DNA from 3 places in the Actinomadura vinacea genome. Region 3 is predicted to be linked to each of the others. Evidence: riboswitches for the same ligand, from Rfam matches in the RefSeq annotation. Region 3 holds a riboswitch; each other region holds the start of a gene.
What was found. A riboswitch is a leader RNA that binds a small molecule or an ion and turns the genes downstream of it on or off. The one in region 3 is predicted to bind cobalamin.
Positions count from the first base shown of each region.

Region 1 (5,533 bases), on a different contig from region 3:
GAGGTCCCCGTCGATGCGGGCGCCGGCCAGTCGGATCTCTCCCTCGGCGGTGAACCCGTCGGTGGGGTGGACATCCCCGTCCACGACCAATCCGTCGGCGTTGAGCGCCTGCCCGCCGGGGTTGATCAGGTGAGTGCCGGCCAGGACCAGAACGGCACCGATGTGGGCGTTGGGAAGGCGCACCTCCCCATGGGCGGTGAGCCCCTCGGCCATTACGCCGTCATCGACGGTGAGCCGATCGGCGCTCAGCGTGGTGGCGCTGGCGTTGGTCAGGCGCGCGTGGTTCAGGTCGAGCCGGCCGCCGATGCGAGCGCCGGGGAGACGTACGTTGCCTTCAGCGGTGAGATACCGGCAGAACATGTCGTGGCCGACCGTGATCCTGGCGGCGCCCAGTGCGACGGCGCCGGGTGCGTCGAGCCGTGCCCGAGTCAGGTCCAGGGTGCCGCCGATCGTGGCGCCGCGCAGGTGGGTCTCTCCGTCGACGGTGAATCCGTTTCGGCAGTCCAGATCGTGTTTGATGGTGAGGCCGTCGGCGGTCAGAGCGTGCCCCTGCGGGTTGGACAACCGGGCGCCGGCGAACGACAGTCGCCCCAGCTGGGCGCTGGGCAGGCGCACCTCGCCTTCGGCGATGAAGCCGTCCCGGCACCACATGCTCTCGGTGACGGTGAGCGCGTCGGCGCGCAGCGCGTGGCCGCCCGCATTGGCCAGGTGGGCCGCCCTCAACGACAAACTCCCGCCGATGCGGGCTCCCCCCAAGGTGACGGCCCCTCCGCGGTGAGGCCGTCGAGGTTGAGATCGCCGACGGTGCACAGCCGGTCGGCGGCCAGCCCGGGCAGACGGCAGCCGGGGAGGCGAATCGCGGACGCGCTGCAGCCGCACAGGTTGACCGGCTGCTCGATATGGCAGTCGGCCAGGAGGAGCGGGCAGGCGAGCTCGGCCGCCTCCAGATCGAGCCCGCCGGTGATGCGGGCACCACGCAATTTCACCGCCCGTGGCCGGCCGCGATCGGGTGTCCGGCGTCCGGTGAGCAGATCGGCCAGCACACTGGCCCGCACGGTCCGCTCTGCACCCCAGGCCGTTCCGCGGGTGGGCTCGTCGCGCTGGGCATCGCCGGTGCGAAGGTCGACGAGCGAGCCTAAGGCGGCGGCGTGCAGCAGCTGCTGTTCGGCGGCGCCCAACTCCTCGTCGCCGAACTGCGGATCAAAGTGCGGCGCGGTCATCGCGGCGGTGCTCCCTGTGTTCGGCGACCCTGAGCGCGTTTGGGAAGCATCTTGCTATAGGCACTCGAGGGGCGTGGGGCCGGCCGTTCACCGTTGCCCGCATTTCAGCGTCACTCTGACGGTTGATCAGCCCTCCGCGTCAGGAACGGAAGGTTCATCTGGTGCCTCGCGAGTGGATGCCGAGGCCGTAGAAGGTGAGGCTGTACTCGTCGCCTTCTGAGGTTTCGGTTTGGGCGCCGTGCATGATCTTGAGTTCCGTCGGGGAGGTAAGGCCGACGGCGCGGGCGGTGTCGACGGCCGTCCTGGCGAGGGCCTTCCCGTCCACCCGGCCGATGCCGCCGCCGATGAGGCGCCATTCGGGGTAGTCGTCCCACGGGTCGTCAGGAAGGGGCCCTGGGGTCCAGCCGAGGGCGGGGAGGTCGACGGAGCGGGCGGCGCCGGCGATCAGCAGCCGATCCTTGTGGGGATAGATGTCTAGGAGGAGGCCGGTGGCTCCGTGAATGGCGGGGACGAGACGCATGCCGAGCGCGTGCTGCTCTGCTGAGACGGTCGAAAGCCACGCGGCGAAGGCGCGTTCGAAGACGTCCCAGTCGTGCGCCAGCCACGGGCTGGGCAGCAGCAGATTCGCTGGGTTGGGTTTGTGGGCGGAATCGTTCGTTTGGAGCCGGCCCAGAAATCCCGTGACGTCCATAGGTCGGCCCTGCCCCTGGCGAATCAGCCACTCCGCCCATTGGTCGGTCTGGGTGAGCACGACTTCCGGGCCGTGAGCGCCGGCGCGCAGCTCGACGCTTTGGGCGGGGCGGAGCCAGCGAAGGTAGGGGTTGCCCCAGGCGGGTCCGTGGGCATTGAAAGGACGGTGTTCTCCGTAGCTTCCCGCGACGGAGGCGGGGCCTAGCGCGTTCCTGACCACCTGGGCCACGTGACGGAAGCAGTCCGCCTGCGCGAGGGGGGACGGGGCGGCGAGCCCCACCGGGACGGCTAGGCCGGCCGGGAGGAGGCGTGCGTCGCCCGTGGGCAGGCCGGTGCGCACGAGCGTGGGATCGTCGTCGCCGGTGGCCCAGCCGCGCGTTTTCACCAGCCGGCGCAGAGTGTCGTGGCTCCAGTCCCCGGTCGACGAGTCGCGCAGCCACAGCGCCAGGTCCGCCAGCTGGTCGTCCGGCGGTACGACGCGCTCATTGATCTCCATCGTGGGGATGATACGCATCATCTCGCCGGTGGATGATCAGTCCTCTCGCCAGGAGAGTTTGATCAGGCGGTTCTTGGCGTCCTCGGCGACTTCGGCGTCGGCGACGACGTCGTACCGGCTCGCCACGATCTGGCTGCGGGAGGTGAAGTCGCGGCGGCCGCCGGTGAGGGCCTGGGCGATGGCGCCGAAGATCGCGCCGAAGGCCGCGCCGAACACGACGCCGCCCAGCAGCAGCGGGAACACCTCGCTGTGGTTGCGGGTGAACAGGGTGAGGAGGAGGCCGACCAGCAGGCCGAACCAGGCGCCGCTGCCGGCGCCGGCCATGGCGGCGCGGCCGACGGTGAGCCGGCCCAGGACGGTCTCGACCATCTTCAGGTCGGAGCCGATGATGGCCGTCCGCTCGACCGGGAACTTGTCGTCGGAGAGGAAGTCGACCGCACGCTGGGCGGCGGCGTAGGTGTCGTAGGACCCGACGACCGGACGCTCGGTCGCGGGCGGACCCGCATGCGTGGACATGGATCCATCCTCGTCTTCGGTGGCGTTACCGCTGGACTACCCACGGTTCCCCGGGACGCACCCCTTCCGTGGGACAGGGGCGGATTTGTACCGCTGGGCCGGGCGGTGCGTGGGCGGACCACGGGTGCGCTCCCGGGAACGGGGGTGCAGCCCGCTGCACCCCGGAGGGCGCGGGCTACGATGGCGGCGACGGCGGGTGAGGAATCCGGTGTGAATCCGGAGCTGTCCCGCAACTGTGACCGGGGAGTACGCCCTCGTTCGCGGCCACGGCGGTGACGCTGGAAGGCCGAGGGCGCGACGTCGATCCGGGAGTCAGGAGACTCCGCGCCGTCGTGACCTCTTCACCGAGCCGGGGCGCGGAGACCCCGGGGGAGGCTTGCCGATGCGTGCCCTGCTGCTGTCCACCGCCGACACCGAACTGCTCGCCGCGCGCGCGGCCGACGCCGGGTATGCGACGGCGAACCCGGTCCGGATCGGGCTCGATGAGCTGGACGGGCTGGTCGGGGACGCCGATGTCGTCGTCGTGCGGCTGCTGGGCGGGCGCAAGACCTGGCCCGAGGGCGTCGACCGGCTGCGGGAGGCGGGGGTGCCGCTGGTGCTGCTGGGCGGGGAGGCCGACCCGGACGCGGAGCTGATGGCGCTGTCGACCGTCCCGGCGGGCGTGGCGGCGGAGGCGTTGGACTACCTGCGCGAGGGCGGTGTCGCCAACCTGCGGGAGCTGGCCCGTTTCCTGAGCGACACGGTGCTGCTGACGGGTGAGGGCTTCGCGCCGCCGGTCTCGATGCCGTCGTACGGAGTGCACGGCGATCATCGGGTGGAGCCGGGCAGGCCGACGGTGGGGATCGTGTTCTACCGGGCGCACGAGCTGTCGGGGAACACGGCGTTCGTGGACGTGCTGTGCGAGCGCGTCGAGGCGCAGGGCGGCAACGCGCTGCCGGTCTTCTGCGGTTCGCTGCGCGGCGCCGACGAGGGTTTGCTGGAAATTCTGGGACGGGTCGACGCGCTGGTCGCGACGGTGCTGGCGGGCGGCGGTGCGGTGGCCGCGGACGCGTCGGCGGGTGGTGACGAGGACTCCTGGGACGCGGGCGCGCTGGCGGATCTGGACGTTCCGGTCGTCCAGGGGCTGTGCCTGACGTCGAGCCGGGCCGCTTGGCGGGAGTCGGACGGGGCGCTGACGCCGATGGACGCCGCGATGCAGGTCGCGATCCCCGAGTTCGACGGCCGGCTGATCTCGGTGCCGTTCTCGTTCAAGGAGGAGGGGCCCGGCGGCGTGCCCGTCTACGTCGCCGATCCGGAGCGCGCGGACCGGGTCGCGGGCATCGCGGTGCGGCACGCCCGGCTCAGGCACAAGGCGAACGGGGACAAGCGGGTCGCGGTCGTGCTGTCCTCTTATCCGACCAAGCATTCGCGGGTCGGCAACGCGGTCGGGCTGGACACGCCTGTGTCGGCCGTCCAGCTGCTGCGGGAGATGGGCGCGGCCGGTTACGACCTGGGGGACGACGACGAGCTGTGGCGCGACCCCGACGACGGCGATCCGCTGATCCACCGGCTGATCGCCGCCGGGGGGCACGATGTGGAGTGGCTCACCGAGGAGCAGCTGGCGCGGGCGTCGGCCCGGGTCCGCCTGGACGACTACCGGCGCTGGTTCGAGGCGCTGCCGGAGGGGCTGCGCGAGGGCGTCCGCGGGCACTGGGGCGAGCCGCCCGGCGAGCTGTACGTGGACGGCGACGATGTCGTGCTGGCCTCGCTGCGCTTCGGGAACGTGATCCTGATGATCCAGCCGCCGCGGGGCTTCGGCGAGAACCCGGTCGCGATCTACCACGACCCCGACCTGCCGCCGTCGCACCACTACCTGGCAGCCTACCGCTGGCTCGACCGGGAGTTCGGCGCGGACGCGGTGGTGCACCTCGGCAAGCACGGCACGCTCGAATGGCTGCCCGGCAAGGGCCTCGGGCTGTCGGACGGCTGCGCCCCGGACGCGGTGCTCGGCGACCTGCCGCTGGTCTACCCGTTCATCGTGAACGACCCGGGCGAGGGCACGCAGGCGAAGCGGCGCGGCCACGCCACGGTCGTCGACCACCTGGTGCCGCCGATGGCGCGCGCCGAGTCGTACGGCGACCTGGCCAAGCTGGAGCAGTTGCTGGACGAGTACGCCACCGTCGCCGACCTGGACCCGGCCAAGCTCCCGGCCGTCCGGGCGCAGATCTGGACGCTGGTGCAGGCCGCCCAGCTGCACCACGACCTGCACCAGGACGAGATGCCCGGCGAGTCGGAGTTCGACGACTTCATCCTGCACGTCGACGGGTACCTGTGCGAGATCAAGGACGTGCAGATCCGCGACGGCCTGCACGTCCTGGGGCGGCAGCCGGTGGACGAGGCGCGCGTCAACCTGGTGCTGGCGGTGCTGCGCGCCGCCCAGGTGTGGGGCGGTGTCGCGGGTGCGATGCCGGGGCTGCGGTCGGCGCTGGCGGCCGAGTTCGGCCTGGACGAGAAGCGGCTCCTCGCCGACCCGGGCCACCGCGTCGAGGAGGACCTGACCGGGCTGACGGCGCTGGCGGACGGCCCGGCCCGCACCGCCTCGGACGTGATCGACCTGCTGGAGCGGGTCGCC
Region 1 is NZ_BAAARW010000023.1:36,920-42,452, forward strand. Features, by position in the region: gene ABD340_RS30870 (hypothetical protein) at 1-723, opposite strand, end outside; gene ABD340_RS30875 (hypothetical protein) at 720-1,220, opposite strand; gene ABD340_RS30880 (hypothetical protein) at 1,375-2,406, opposite strand; gene ABD340_RS30885 (general stress protein) at 2,443-2,922, opposite strand; cobalamin riboswitch at 3,121-3,245, shown strand; gene cobN (cobaltochelatase subunit CobN) at 3,305-5,533, shown strand, end outside.
Region 1: linked by a shared signal. The riboswitch ahead of cobN (cobaltochelatase subunit CobN) and the one ahead of ABD340_RS24170 (ribonucleoside-diphosphate reductase subunit alpha) in region 3 are both predicted to bind cobalamin.

Region 2 (5,533 bases), on a different contig from region 3:
GTCGGGGTGGTCGGCCGGCTGCTCGGCGACGCCGGGGTCAACATCGCCAGCATGCAGGTCGGCCGCGACACCAAGGGCGGCCGGGCGCTGATCGCGCTGACCGTCGACTCGGCCATCCCGGCCCAGCTGCTCGATGTGATCAAGAACGAGATCGGCGCCGACACCGGCCGCCGGGTCGACCTGGACGGCTGAGACGCGGGAGCCCGTGGCCGGGCGACGTCTCGGCATGTGAGAAGTTCGGCCACGGGTCAAGACAGTCAGGTGAACGCCAGGTAACGTGGTATTGCCATGCGGCGCTTCGTAGTGATCCTTCGCCGCCGCGACGGGGCCCGATAGGCGGGCCACCCCCGTCGCGGAGTCCGGCACTGGCCGTAAGCCCTGTCAGCCATCGCCACCCGTTCCACGCGACGCTACGGAGCACACCCCATGAGCACCCTGAACTCCCTGAGCATGACCACCGCCGCCTCCGACGACGCCGACGAGGAGGCCGCGCGGGCACTGCAGACCGCGCTGGACCGCCGCGACAACGGCGGCCGCCCCGCCAGCTGACCGCCCGGCCGTCCCCGATGAGATCATGGGGGGCATGACGGCGGAATCCACGGTGGAACGGGCCGAACCGCGCGAGGTCACCGCGGCCCTGGCCGAGGCCGCCGCGCGCGGCCCGTTCTTCGAGATCGTCACCGATCCCGACCAGGAGGTCGACCCGACCTGGCGCCCGATGCCCGAACGCGACACGGCACGCCTGATCGGGCTGACCGAGGCGTACGCGGAACGGCTCGGCACCACCGAGCGGCGGGTCGCGGCCTCGATCCTCTTCCAGGGGCTGGCCGCGCGGCTCTGGTCGCCGATGGTCACGGCCGCGGCGCGCGGGATCGTCCCGGAGCTGTCCGGCCTGCACTGGCGCTGGGCGCCCGGCGCGCCGATCGCGCTCTGGCTGGCCGCCCCGGCGGGACGCCGCGCGGGCACCACCGCCGAACGCGCCGAACTGGTCCACCGCGAGGTCGTCGACGGCCAGCTGCGGCCGCTGCGCGAGACGATGCTCGGCTTCGTCCGGCTGGCCGACGGCCTGCTGTGGGGCAACGCCGCGTCCGCCTTGGCAGGAACCGTTGCCGGAACCCTGAACGCCGGGCCGGCCGCGCCGGTACGGCCCCTGGTCGCCGAGCTGTTCGCGCGCGAACCGCTCGCGGGCACAGGGACGTTCGACCGGCGCGGCTTCGTCCGGCGCAGCTGCTGCCTCTACTACCGGGTACCGCCCGGCGGCGAGATGTGCGGCGACTGCTGCCTGCTCCGCCGCTGAAGCGCTCGCACTAGGCCGCCGGGACGGGTTCGCCCTCCGCCTCGGCAAGGGGCGCCCGGTGCCGCTGGAACGCCCGTTCGGTGAGGGCGCCGAACAGCAGCCCGAGCGTCGCCCACAGCACCACATGGACGCCCAGCGACGCGATCCGGAAGTCCCACAGGACGGTCGCGGGGAAGCCCTCGGCCACCGCGTCGGGGCGGGGCGTGAGCCGGAACACCACCGCGACCACGGCCGCGAACCCGGCCGTCGAGACGATCGCGGCGCTCCAGGTTCCCAGCCGCGCCGCCAGCCGGCCGAAGACGATCACGGCGGCGACCGTGGCGAGCACGCCCAGCGCCACCATGCCGAAGTAGAGCGCCGTGCGCCCGCCGATGGTGCCGGGATTCCCGACCGCCGGGGGAGTGGGCGGGTACTTCAGGAACGGCACCAGCACCACCGCCGTGAATCCGAGCAGCGCCACGAGGCCGGACGTGGCGCGGGCGCCGAGCGTCCCGATCCGCCCGTGGGCGAACGCGAACGCGATGGAGAACAGGCCGCCGATCGCCGTTCCGTACACCGCCATGGCCGTGACGAGCCCGACGGTCTGCTGGACCGTCCGGCTCACCACCTCCTCTTCCTCGGCGTGGCCGGCCGCGCCGTGCTCGGCGGCCGCCTGGGCCTCCTCGAAGGAGATCGCGTTCGCGACCTGGGGTTCACCGTAGATCCACGCGACCAGCAGCCCGGCCGCCGCCGCGACCAGACCGGCGATCATGCCGCGGACCAGCAGGGGTCTCATCGCCGGCGATCGCTCCGCGGCCATCAGTGGCAGGGGAAGCCGAGCAGGTGCCGGCCGTCGTGCGTGAACTCGTGAACCCACGTGCCGCCGATCAGCGAGGTGGCGCCCTGCTCGGCGCCGACGAAGTAGAGCAGTGCCGCGCCCAGGACCAGGGCGAACAGGGCCCAGGGCAGGATCTCGCGGACGGGGACGCGCTGCGGGACGGCGACCGGGCGCGACTGCGCGGCCTGCGTCGGGGGAACGGCGGGCTGGGCCATGGCGGATCTCCTCACGGGGTGCACTCGCCCCGGTACGGGAGGACGACGGGTCAGTCTCCTGACTCCCAGATCACCGCCTCCCGCCGACCTTCCAGCCGTTCGGCCGTGGTCGCGTGGGGGGAGACTCCCTGGTCACAGTGGCGGGACCGTCCTGGAATCGCACCAGGTTCCTGCGCACCGTCGCCTCATTTGTGAACTTGTCGCCCTGAGGGTCCCCTTTGACCGCCCTTCACGTCAAGTCGTGAGAGAGGGGACACCGTTCGCATCTCCCCCCGCTGGAGATACGGACGGTGCCCCCTCCCGAAACCGGCGGCGGTGAATCGGCCGGCCGCCACCGGGGCGTACAGGGCGCCCCTCCGGAGGGCTGGCAGGCGTACCGGAAAAGCTCCCTGTAATGAGAGTGGAGCAGCGGGCCGCGAGGCACATGAGTAGCCCCTACTCAATTCGCCATGGCCGCGCCGGGCGGGCGTCGTACGATCCTGTTGTGCGTACCTCCTGGCCGTTCACAGGCCGTACGTCGGCGCTCGATGAGGTGGGTTCCCTGCTGTCCGAACGGACCGTGCAGGGCGTGGTGGTGGCGGGCGACGCCGGGGTGGGCAAGACGCGGCTGGTCAAGGAGGCGCTGGACCGGCTGGAGCCGGCGGCGTTCACGGTCGTGCGGGCCTGCGGGACGGTCGCCGACGCGGGCATCCCGTTCGGGGCGTTCGGGCACGTCCTCCCGGTCGAGGGCGTGGCGACGGCGATCGTCAACCCGCTGCGCTGGGCGAGCGAGGCGCTGCGTTCCCTCGCCGCCGCCCCGCTTCTGGTCACGGTGGACGACGCCCACCTGCTCGACCCGACCTCCGCCGCCCTGGTGCACCATCTCGTCCTGCACCGGGAGGCGCGGGTCGTGGCGACCGTACGGACGGGTGCGGCCGTGCCCGACCCCGTGACGGCGCTCTGGAAGGACGACCTGGCCCGGCGCCTCGATCTGGTCCCGCTGACGATGGCCGAGAGCCAGGCGGTCGTGGAGGCCGCGCTGGACGGGCAGCTGGGCGCCGCCACCGCCCGGCGGCTCTACCACAGCACCCAGGGCAACCTGCTGTTCCTGCACGAGCTGGTGCTGACGGGACTGGGCGAGCGGCGGCTGGCCGAGGCCCGCGGGGTCTGGCACTGGCACGGCGACCTGCCGCTGAGCCCCCGGCTGCGCGAGCTGATCGAGGCGCGGCTGGGCACGCTCGACGAGGCCGAGCGCGAGGTCCTGGAGTACGCGGCGCTAGGCGAGCCGCTGGGCGCCGCCACGCTGGCCGCCCTGACCTCCGAGGACGCCGTGGAACGTGCCGAGGCCCGGCACCTGATCGCCTCCTCCGGCGTCGGCCGCCGGCTGGAGATCAGAACCGCGCACCCGCTGTACGGGGAGGTCGCGCGGGCGCACGCGGGCCCCGAACGCGTCCGGGAACGCCTGGCCGCCCTCGCCGCGGCGCTGCAGGGCACCGGCATGCGCCGGCACGGCGACGTGCTCCGGGTCGCCGCGTGGCACCTGGACGCCGGCGCCCCCGCGGGCGGCGACCTGCTCCTGGCCGCGTGCGGGCAGGCGTGGACGCTGCACGACATGGACCTGGCGGAGCGCTGCGGGCGGGCCGCGCTGGCCGCGGGCGTCGACGCCGCCGCGACCGTGCGGATCGCACCCGTCCTGCTCCTGGCCGGACGGCACGACGAGGTCGAGGAGCACCTCGCCCGCGCCGCCGCCGAGCCGCTGGACGAGCCCACCCGCGCGGGCCTGGTCTCCATGCGGGCGTTCAACCTCGCCATGGGGCTGGGCGACGAGGAACGCGCCGAGCGGATGCTGGACGAGGCCGCCGACCAGACCGCCGAACCCGCGTCCCGGCAGAGCCTGCTGGGCTACCAGGCCCTCGGCCGGGTCTACGCCGCCCGGTTCGACGAGGCGGAGGCGACGGTCGCCCGGGTCCGCGCGGCCGGGCCCGTCCGGCCCGAGGCCGCCGCGCTGACCGGCGCGGCCGACGCCCTCCGGCTCATGCTCACCGGACGCTACGACGAGGCCGTGGCCCTGGCGAGCAACGCGCTGGAGGACCCGAGCGGCTGGCTGGAGTACATGCCCAGCCTCGTGGCCGCCTTCAGCGACGCGCGCGCCGCCGCGTCCGTCTTCGCGGGCGACCTCGCCGCCGCCGACGGCTACATCGCCTACGGCGAGGCGCTGTTCACCGAAGACCACCTCTCTCCCGTCGCCGCCACGACCTCCCGGACGCTGCGCGTCGAGTACTGCCTGCTCCGCGGGGACGTCCGGCGCGCCGTCCGCTGGGCGCACGAGGCCGCCTCGCACGGGTCCAGGACGATCCGGGCGATGTCCGGGCACGGCCACGAGGAGCTCGCGTACGCGGCCGCCGTCGCCGGCGACGCCGCCACCGCGACCACCGCCGCGCGGGTGGCCGAACGGCGCCGCATCGGCGGCGGGCGGATCTTCCACTTCCGCGCCTACCTCGCCCGCGCCTGGATCCGCGCCGCCGCCGGCGACGTCGCGGGCGCCGCCGAGACCGCCCTGGACGCCGCCGCCCGCTTCGAGGAACGGTCCCTGCGCCCCTACGCCATGTTCGCCCTGCACGACGCCGTACGGCTCGGCGCCCCCGGTCCCGCCCGCGACCGGCTCGCGGCGCTCGCCGACCGGACCGGCGGGCGGCTCGTCCGGCTCTGCGCCCGGCACGCCGACGCCGCCGCCCGCCGGGACGCCGCCGCCCTCGACGAGGTCTCCGGAGCGTTCGCGGACGCGGGCCTCACCCTCTTCGCCGCCGAGACCGCCGCCGAGGCCGCCCGCGCCCACGGGCGGCGCGCCGCGCGGTCCCGCGAGGCCAACGCCGCCGCGACCCGGGCCTGGCTGCTGGCCGGGAACTGCCCGGGCGCCCGCACTCCCGTCCTCTCCGGCCTCGCAGCCCCCGAACTCACCGCCCGCCAGCTGGAGATCGCCCGGCTCGCCGCCTCCGGCCTCGGCCACCGCGAGATCGCCGACCGTCTCGTCCTGTCCGTCCGCACCGTCGCCAACCACCTCCAAGCCGTCTACGACAGGCTCGGCGGGGTTTCATTGTGGGGGGACGACCCCCCACACCCCTCGGGACGTAGCGAAACGCCTCCTCCGCTCCGCTAGCGCTCCGCTACGGACCCGCTTCCCTCCGCCTGCCCGTCCTCTCCACTCCGCTAGCGCTCCGCTCCGGG
Region 2 is NZ_BAAARW010000012.1:62,799-68,331, reverse strand. Features, by position in the region: gene serA (phosphoglycerate dehydrogenase) at 1-192, shown strand, start outside; gene ABD340_RS15665 (hypothetical protein) at 427-549, shown strand; gene ABD340_RS15660 ((2Fe-2S)-binding protein) at 584-1,297, shown strand; gene ABD340_RS15655 (CbtA family protein) at 1,308-2,072, opposite strand; gene ABD340_RS15650 (CbtB domain-containing protein) at 2,096-2,329, opposite strand; cobalamin riboswitch at 2,361-2,545, opposite strand; gene ABD340_RS15645 (AAA family ATPase) at 2,814-5,465, shown strand.
Region 2: linked by a shared signal. The riboswitch ahead of ABD340_RS15650 (CbtB domain-containing protein) and the one ahead of ABD340_RS24170 (ribonucleoside-diphosphate reductase subunit alpha) in region 3 are both predicted to bind cobalamin.

Region 3 (5,533 bases):
GATCTCGGCGAAGAACGCCCCGAAGTGCTCGCCGTTCCGGAAGCCCTGCAGGTGGTCGTCCGCGGAGGTCCAGGTGATCCGCAGGACGTACCACCCGGGCTCGTCGACGCACCGGGACAGCTCGTAGTCCACGCATTCGGGGGCGGCCGCCAGCGGGACGGCGGCGCGCCCGTAGGCGGCCTCGAACTCGCTGGCGTCGGCCTGGTCGACGCGGTAGCGGATGTACTCGACGATCACGGTCTCACACCCTCGTATCGAGAGAAGCGTAATGCTGTAATGGAGTAATCATGCCAGGGCGGTGGCCCCTCCGCGGTCATCCGGACGGGCGACCGCGGAGGGGCCACCGCCTCGAGTTCAGTCCTTGGCGGGACGGCGCGCCCAGGCCACGCCGCCGATCAGCAGCACCACGACCAGCCCCGCAGCGCCGATCCACACCCATCCGGACGACGAGGACTCCGCCTCCTCCTGCCCCGCCGCGTTGCTCGCCGAAGGCGTCGAAGCGGGCGCGCCGGACGCGTTCGCCGCCGGAGCCTGTCCTTGGCCGGAAGCGGTCGAGCCCTTCACCGTGAACTTGAACGTGCCCGAGATCGGGTGCCCGTCGGCGGACACGACCCGCCAGCCGACGGTGTAGGTGCCGTTCGCGAGCGTCCCGTTCACCGGCTGGGTGACCTTGTCGCCGGACACCGTCGCGGGCGCGCTCTCGATCCGGGCGTCACCCGGGCCGGTCAGCACGATCCGGGGCAGCCGGACCTTCTCGGTGTAGGTGAGCGTGATCTCGCGGGGCGGGGCGACCTCCGCCTTCGCCTTCGGGTCGGTCGACTTCAGCGCGGTGTGCGCCGCCGCGGGCACCGCGCCCAGCGTCAGCGTCGCCGCCGCGAGCGCGCCCGCCAGCCCGGTCCTGGCCAGGATGGAACGGATGGTCATGACGGCCTCCTCGCACGAGTGACTCCGGATGAGGCGAGCACGGACATGAGAGATCTCCATTGGACGTTCGAGGCGTACGGGAAAACCGGAAGCGCCGCGTGTTCGGCGTCCGGTGGCGCTCGGCGCCCGTCCGCGAGCCCGTCCGGCCCCTGATCGGGACAGGTCAGGCGTGCGCGAGCGCCCTCGAACGCCGGGGCGGGCCCCGCCGTACGACCTGGTACCGCAGGACGCGGCCGGCGGTGCCGGTCGCGATCACCGCCGTCACCGGAGATGTACGCGCCGGAGGGACGGCCGGTTCGACCCGCAGCAGCACCAGCAGGACGCGCAGCGACCGGTCGGCCAGGGCGGCGACCCGCCGGGCCAGCGTCCAGGCCGCCCGCTCGCCGCGCCGCAGCCACCAGGCCGAGACGACGGCGGCGGCCACGTGCGCGAGCGTCATCGCCAGGCTCGACTCGTACCCGGGGACGGACGCGATCTGGTGGTGCCCCGAGGCCGGGTCGGCCGGGAGCGCGGGGAGCGGCGGCGCGGTGGCCGCCGCGTACAGGCTGTGCAGCGCGAACTGGCCGCCCAGCAGCCCGCCCAGGATCGTCGCCAGCGAACGCTCGTGGCCCGCCAGCACCAGCGCCACCGCCAGCACCCCGCCGAAGCCCGCGGCGATCGCCCAGACCGGGACCGTGACGGTGGAGGTCAGGGTGTGCCCGAGGGTCGCCAGCGACACGCAGACGGCGGCGAAGGCGGCCGCCCGCGAGGTCCGGAAGAGCGGATGCGGGGACATGGCCCGTTCATCGTCCCACTCCGGTCCGGTGATCTCTATACCTCCCCCCGGATAGGACGCGACACGCCCAACATGTTGTGGTGTCGCGAACCGGTCCACCCAGATGTAGGGTCTTGCCCGTGCTGGTTCGCCCGTGCCGCCAACGGCTCGGGCGTCGTAAGAGGGAACCCGGTGCGACGTGCGCTGCCGCCATCGGCGCCGCCAATTCCGGGACTGCCCCGCAGCGGTGAGCGGGAACGACCGCCGTCATAGGCACTGGCGCGTGAGCGCCGGGAAGCGACGGCCACTAGGTCGCGCCGTCCGGACGTCCGGACGGCGCGGTGCCCGCGAGTCCGAAGACCTGCCGGCACCGATGTTCGTCCAGGCCTCGCGGGAGGGCCGGTGGACGGTGCGCGGCATGCCGCCGCGCCCCCGTTCGCGTGCCCGCTCCCGGCGAGGCGAGCAGCTCGCGACGGAGAGAGCAGAACACGTGACACAGCAAGTCATCGACCGGCTGGCCGCCGAGGTCGAGCAGGCCTGCGCGGGCCTGCCCGAAGCCGACCCGGCACGGGTGCGACGGGAAGACCGCGACCAGGCGATCGCCGAGGCCGCCGCCCTCGTCGCCGCGGAGCCCGCGTACGCCAAGGTCGCGGCCCGCCTGCTGAGCCTGAAGATCGCCGACGAGACCGCGGCCGAAGGGGTGCGGGCCTTCTCCGAGTCGGTCGCCGCCTCGCACGCGCAGGGGCTCCTCGCCGACGCGCCCGCCGCGTTCGTCGCCGCCCACGCCACCGAGCTGGACGCGCTGATCGACGATGACGCCGACGACCGCTTCGAGTACTTCGGGCTCCGCACCCTCTACGACCGCTACCTGCTGCGGCATCCGAGCACCCGCCGCGCCCTGGAGCGCCCGCAGCACTTCTTCCTGCGCGTCGCCTGCGGGCTGGCCGCGGACATCGGCGAGGCCGCCGAACTGTACGGGCTGCTCAGCACGCTGTCGTACCTGCCCAGCTCGCCCACGCTCTTCAACTCCGCCGCCCGCCGCCCGCAGCTGTCGTCGTGCTTCCTGCTCGACTCGCCCCGCGACGAGCTGGAATCGATCTACGAGCGGTACGGGCAGGTCGCGCGGCTCAGCAAGTACGCCGGCGGGATCGGGATCTCCTGGACCCGGATCCGGGCGCGCGGGTCGCTGATCCGCGGCACCAACGGGCACTCCAACGGGATCGTCCCCTGGCTGCGCACCCTCGACTCGTCCGTCGCCGCCGTCAACCAGGGCGGCAGGCGCAAGGGCGCCGCCTGCGTCTACCTGGAACCCTGGCACGCCGACGTCGAGGAGTTCCTGGAACTGCGCGACAACACCGGCGAGGACGCGCGCCGCACCCACAACCTCAACCTCGCCAACTGGATCCCCGACGAGTTCATGCGGCGGGTCGAGGCCGACGGCACCTGGTCGCTGTTCGACCCCAAGGAGGTGCCCGAGCTCACCGACCTGTGGGGCGACGACTTCGACACCGCCTACCGCCGCGCGGAGACGGAGCGCCGGTACGTCCGGCAGGTTCCGGCGCGCCGCCTCTACGGCCGGATGATGCGGACGCTCGCCGAGACCGGCAACGGCTGGATGACGTTCAAGGACGCCGCGAACCGTGCCTGCAACCAGACCGCCGAGCCGGGCCGCGTCGTCCACCTGTCGAACCTGTGCACCGAGATCCTGGAAGTGACCGGCGACCGCGAGACCGCGGTGTGCAACCTGGGCTCGATCAACCTCGCCGCCCACACCACTCCGGACGGAATCGACTGGGAGCGGCTGCGGGCCACCGTGCGCACCGCCGTCCGCTTCCTGGACCGCACGATCGACCGCGGCTTCTACCCGACCGAGGAGGCCGCGGACGCCAACCGGCGGTGGCGGCCGGTCGGGCTGGGCGTGATGGGCCTGGCCGACGTGTTCTTCAAGCTGCGGCTGCCGTTCGACTCGGCGGAGGCGCGCGAACTGTCCACGCTGATCGCCGAGGAGATCGCGCTGGCGGCCTACAGGACGTCCGCCGACCTGGCCGCCGAACTGGGGCCGCTCCCCGCGTTCGAGCACACCCGCACCGCGCGCGGCATGCTGCACCCGGACCACTTCCCGGACGCCGCGCCCGCCCGCGCCGCCGAATGGGACGCCCTGCGCGCCCGCGTCGCCGAGGTCGGGCTGCGCAACTCGCTGCTGATCGCCATCGCGCCGACCGCTACGATCGCGTCCATCGCGGGCTGCTTCGAGTGCATCGAGCCGCAGGTGTCCAACCTCTTCAAGCGCGAGACGCTGTCGGGCGAGTTCCTGCAGATCAACGGCTACCTCGTGGACGACCTGAAGCGCCTCGGGCTGTGGACGCCCGCCACCAGAGACGCGATCAAGCGCTCCAACGGCTCGGTCCAAGGCCTGGACCTCCCAGCCGAGCTCCGCCACCTCTACCGCACCGCGTGGGAACTCCCCCAGAAGGCACTCATCGACCTGGCCGCCGCACGCACGCCCTACATCGACCAGAGCCAGTCCTTGAACCTCTTCATGGAGACGCCCACCATCGGCAAGCTCTCCTCGATGTACGCCTACGCATGGCGCAGCGGACTCAAGACGACCTACTACCTGCGCTCCCGTCCGGCAACCCGCATCGCCCAGACAACGCTCATGTGCTCCCTGGAGAACCCCGAGACCTGCGAGGCGTGCCAGTAATGCTGTTGGACCCGGGCATGGACCTGACCCTGCGCCCCATGCGCTACCCCGACTTCTACGAGCGCTACCGCGCCGCCATACGCAACACCTGGACAGTAGAAGAGGTCGACCTCGCCTCAGACCTCCAAGACCTGAACCGGCTCACCCCAGAAGAACTGCACCTGGTCAACCGGCTGGTCGCGTTCTTCGCCACCGGCGACTCGATCGTGGCCAACAACCTCGTCCTGAACCTCTACAAGCACATCAACGCCCCCGAGGCCAGGCTCTACCTATCCAGGCAGCTGTTCGAAGAGGCCGTGCACGTCCAGTTCTACCTGACCCTGCTGGACACCTACCTCCCCGACGCCGACGAGCGCGCACGCGCGTTCGCGGCAGTCGAGCACATTCCGTCCATCAAGGCCAAGGCCGAGTTCTGCTTCCGCTGGATCGACTCCATCAGCTCCCAGGACGAGTTGCACACGCCCACCGACCGGCGCTCGTTCCTTCTCAACCTCATCTGCTTCGCCGCGTGCATCGAGGGCCTCTTCTTCTACGGGGCCTTCGCCTACGTCTACTGGCTACGCTCCCGCGGCCTCCTCAACGGCCTGGCCTCAGGAACCAACTGGGTCTTCCGGGACGAGAGCATGCACATGGACTTCGCCTTCTCAGTCGTCGACACCGTCCGCTCCGAGGAACCCGGCCTGTTCGACACCGAAATGACAAAACAGGTGACCCGCATGCTCGAAGAAGCCGTGGAGGCCGAATTGGAGTTCGCCCATGACCTGTGCGGCGACGGCCTACCAGGCATGAGCGCCGACGACATGCGCGGCTACCTGGAATACGTGGCCGACCAACGCCTGACCCGCCTGGGCCTACCCGTCCGCTACGGCTCGTCCAACCCGTTCACGTTCATGGAACTCCAGGACGTCCAAGAACTGTCCAACTTCTTCGAACGCCGAGTATCCGCCTACCAGATAGGCACCGAAGGCACCGTAACCCTAGACGAACCCTTCTAACCACGAAGCGGCGGCCGCACCCGGCGGCCACCGCTTCCAAGGGAGGCCCTGTGCGTCCAGGGCCCCGGCTCCGGCGTGACTGGTCACGTCCGCCCGAGCTGGTGGATCCAGGCTCAGCGATTGTTGTAGATCTCGTAGGTCCGGGCACCGTTATCG
Region 3 is NZ_BAAARW010000019.1:94,255-99,787, reverse strand. Features, by position in the region: gene ABD340_RS24185 (group II truncated hemoglobin) at 1-237, opposite strand, end outside; gene ABD340_RS24180 (copper resistance CopC family protein) at 355-924, opposite strand; gene ABD340_RS24175 (MFS transporter) at 1,088-1,699, opposite strand; cobalamin riboswitch at 1,806-2,061, shown strand; gene ABD340_RS24170 (ribonucleoside-diphosphate reductase subunit alpha) at 2,169-4,382, shown strand; gene ABD340_RS24165 (ribonucleotide-diphosphate reductase subunit beta) at 4,382-5,377, shown strand; gene ABD340_RS24160 (hypothetical protein) at 5,491-5,533, opposite strand, start outside.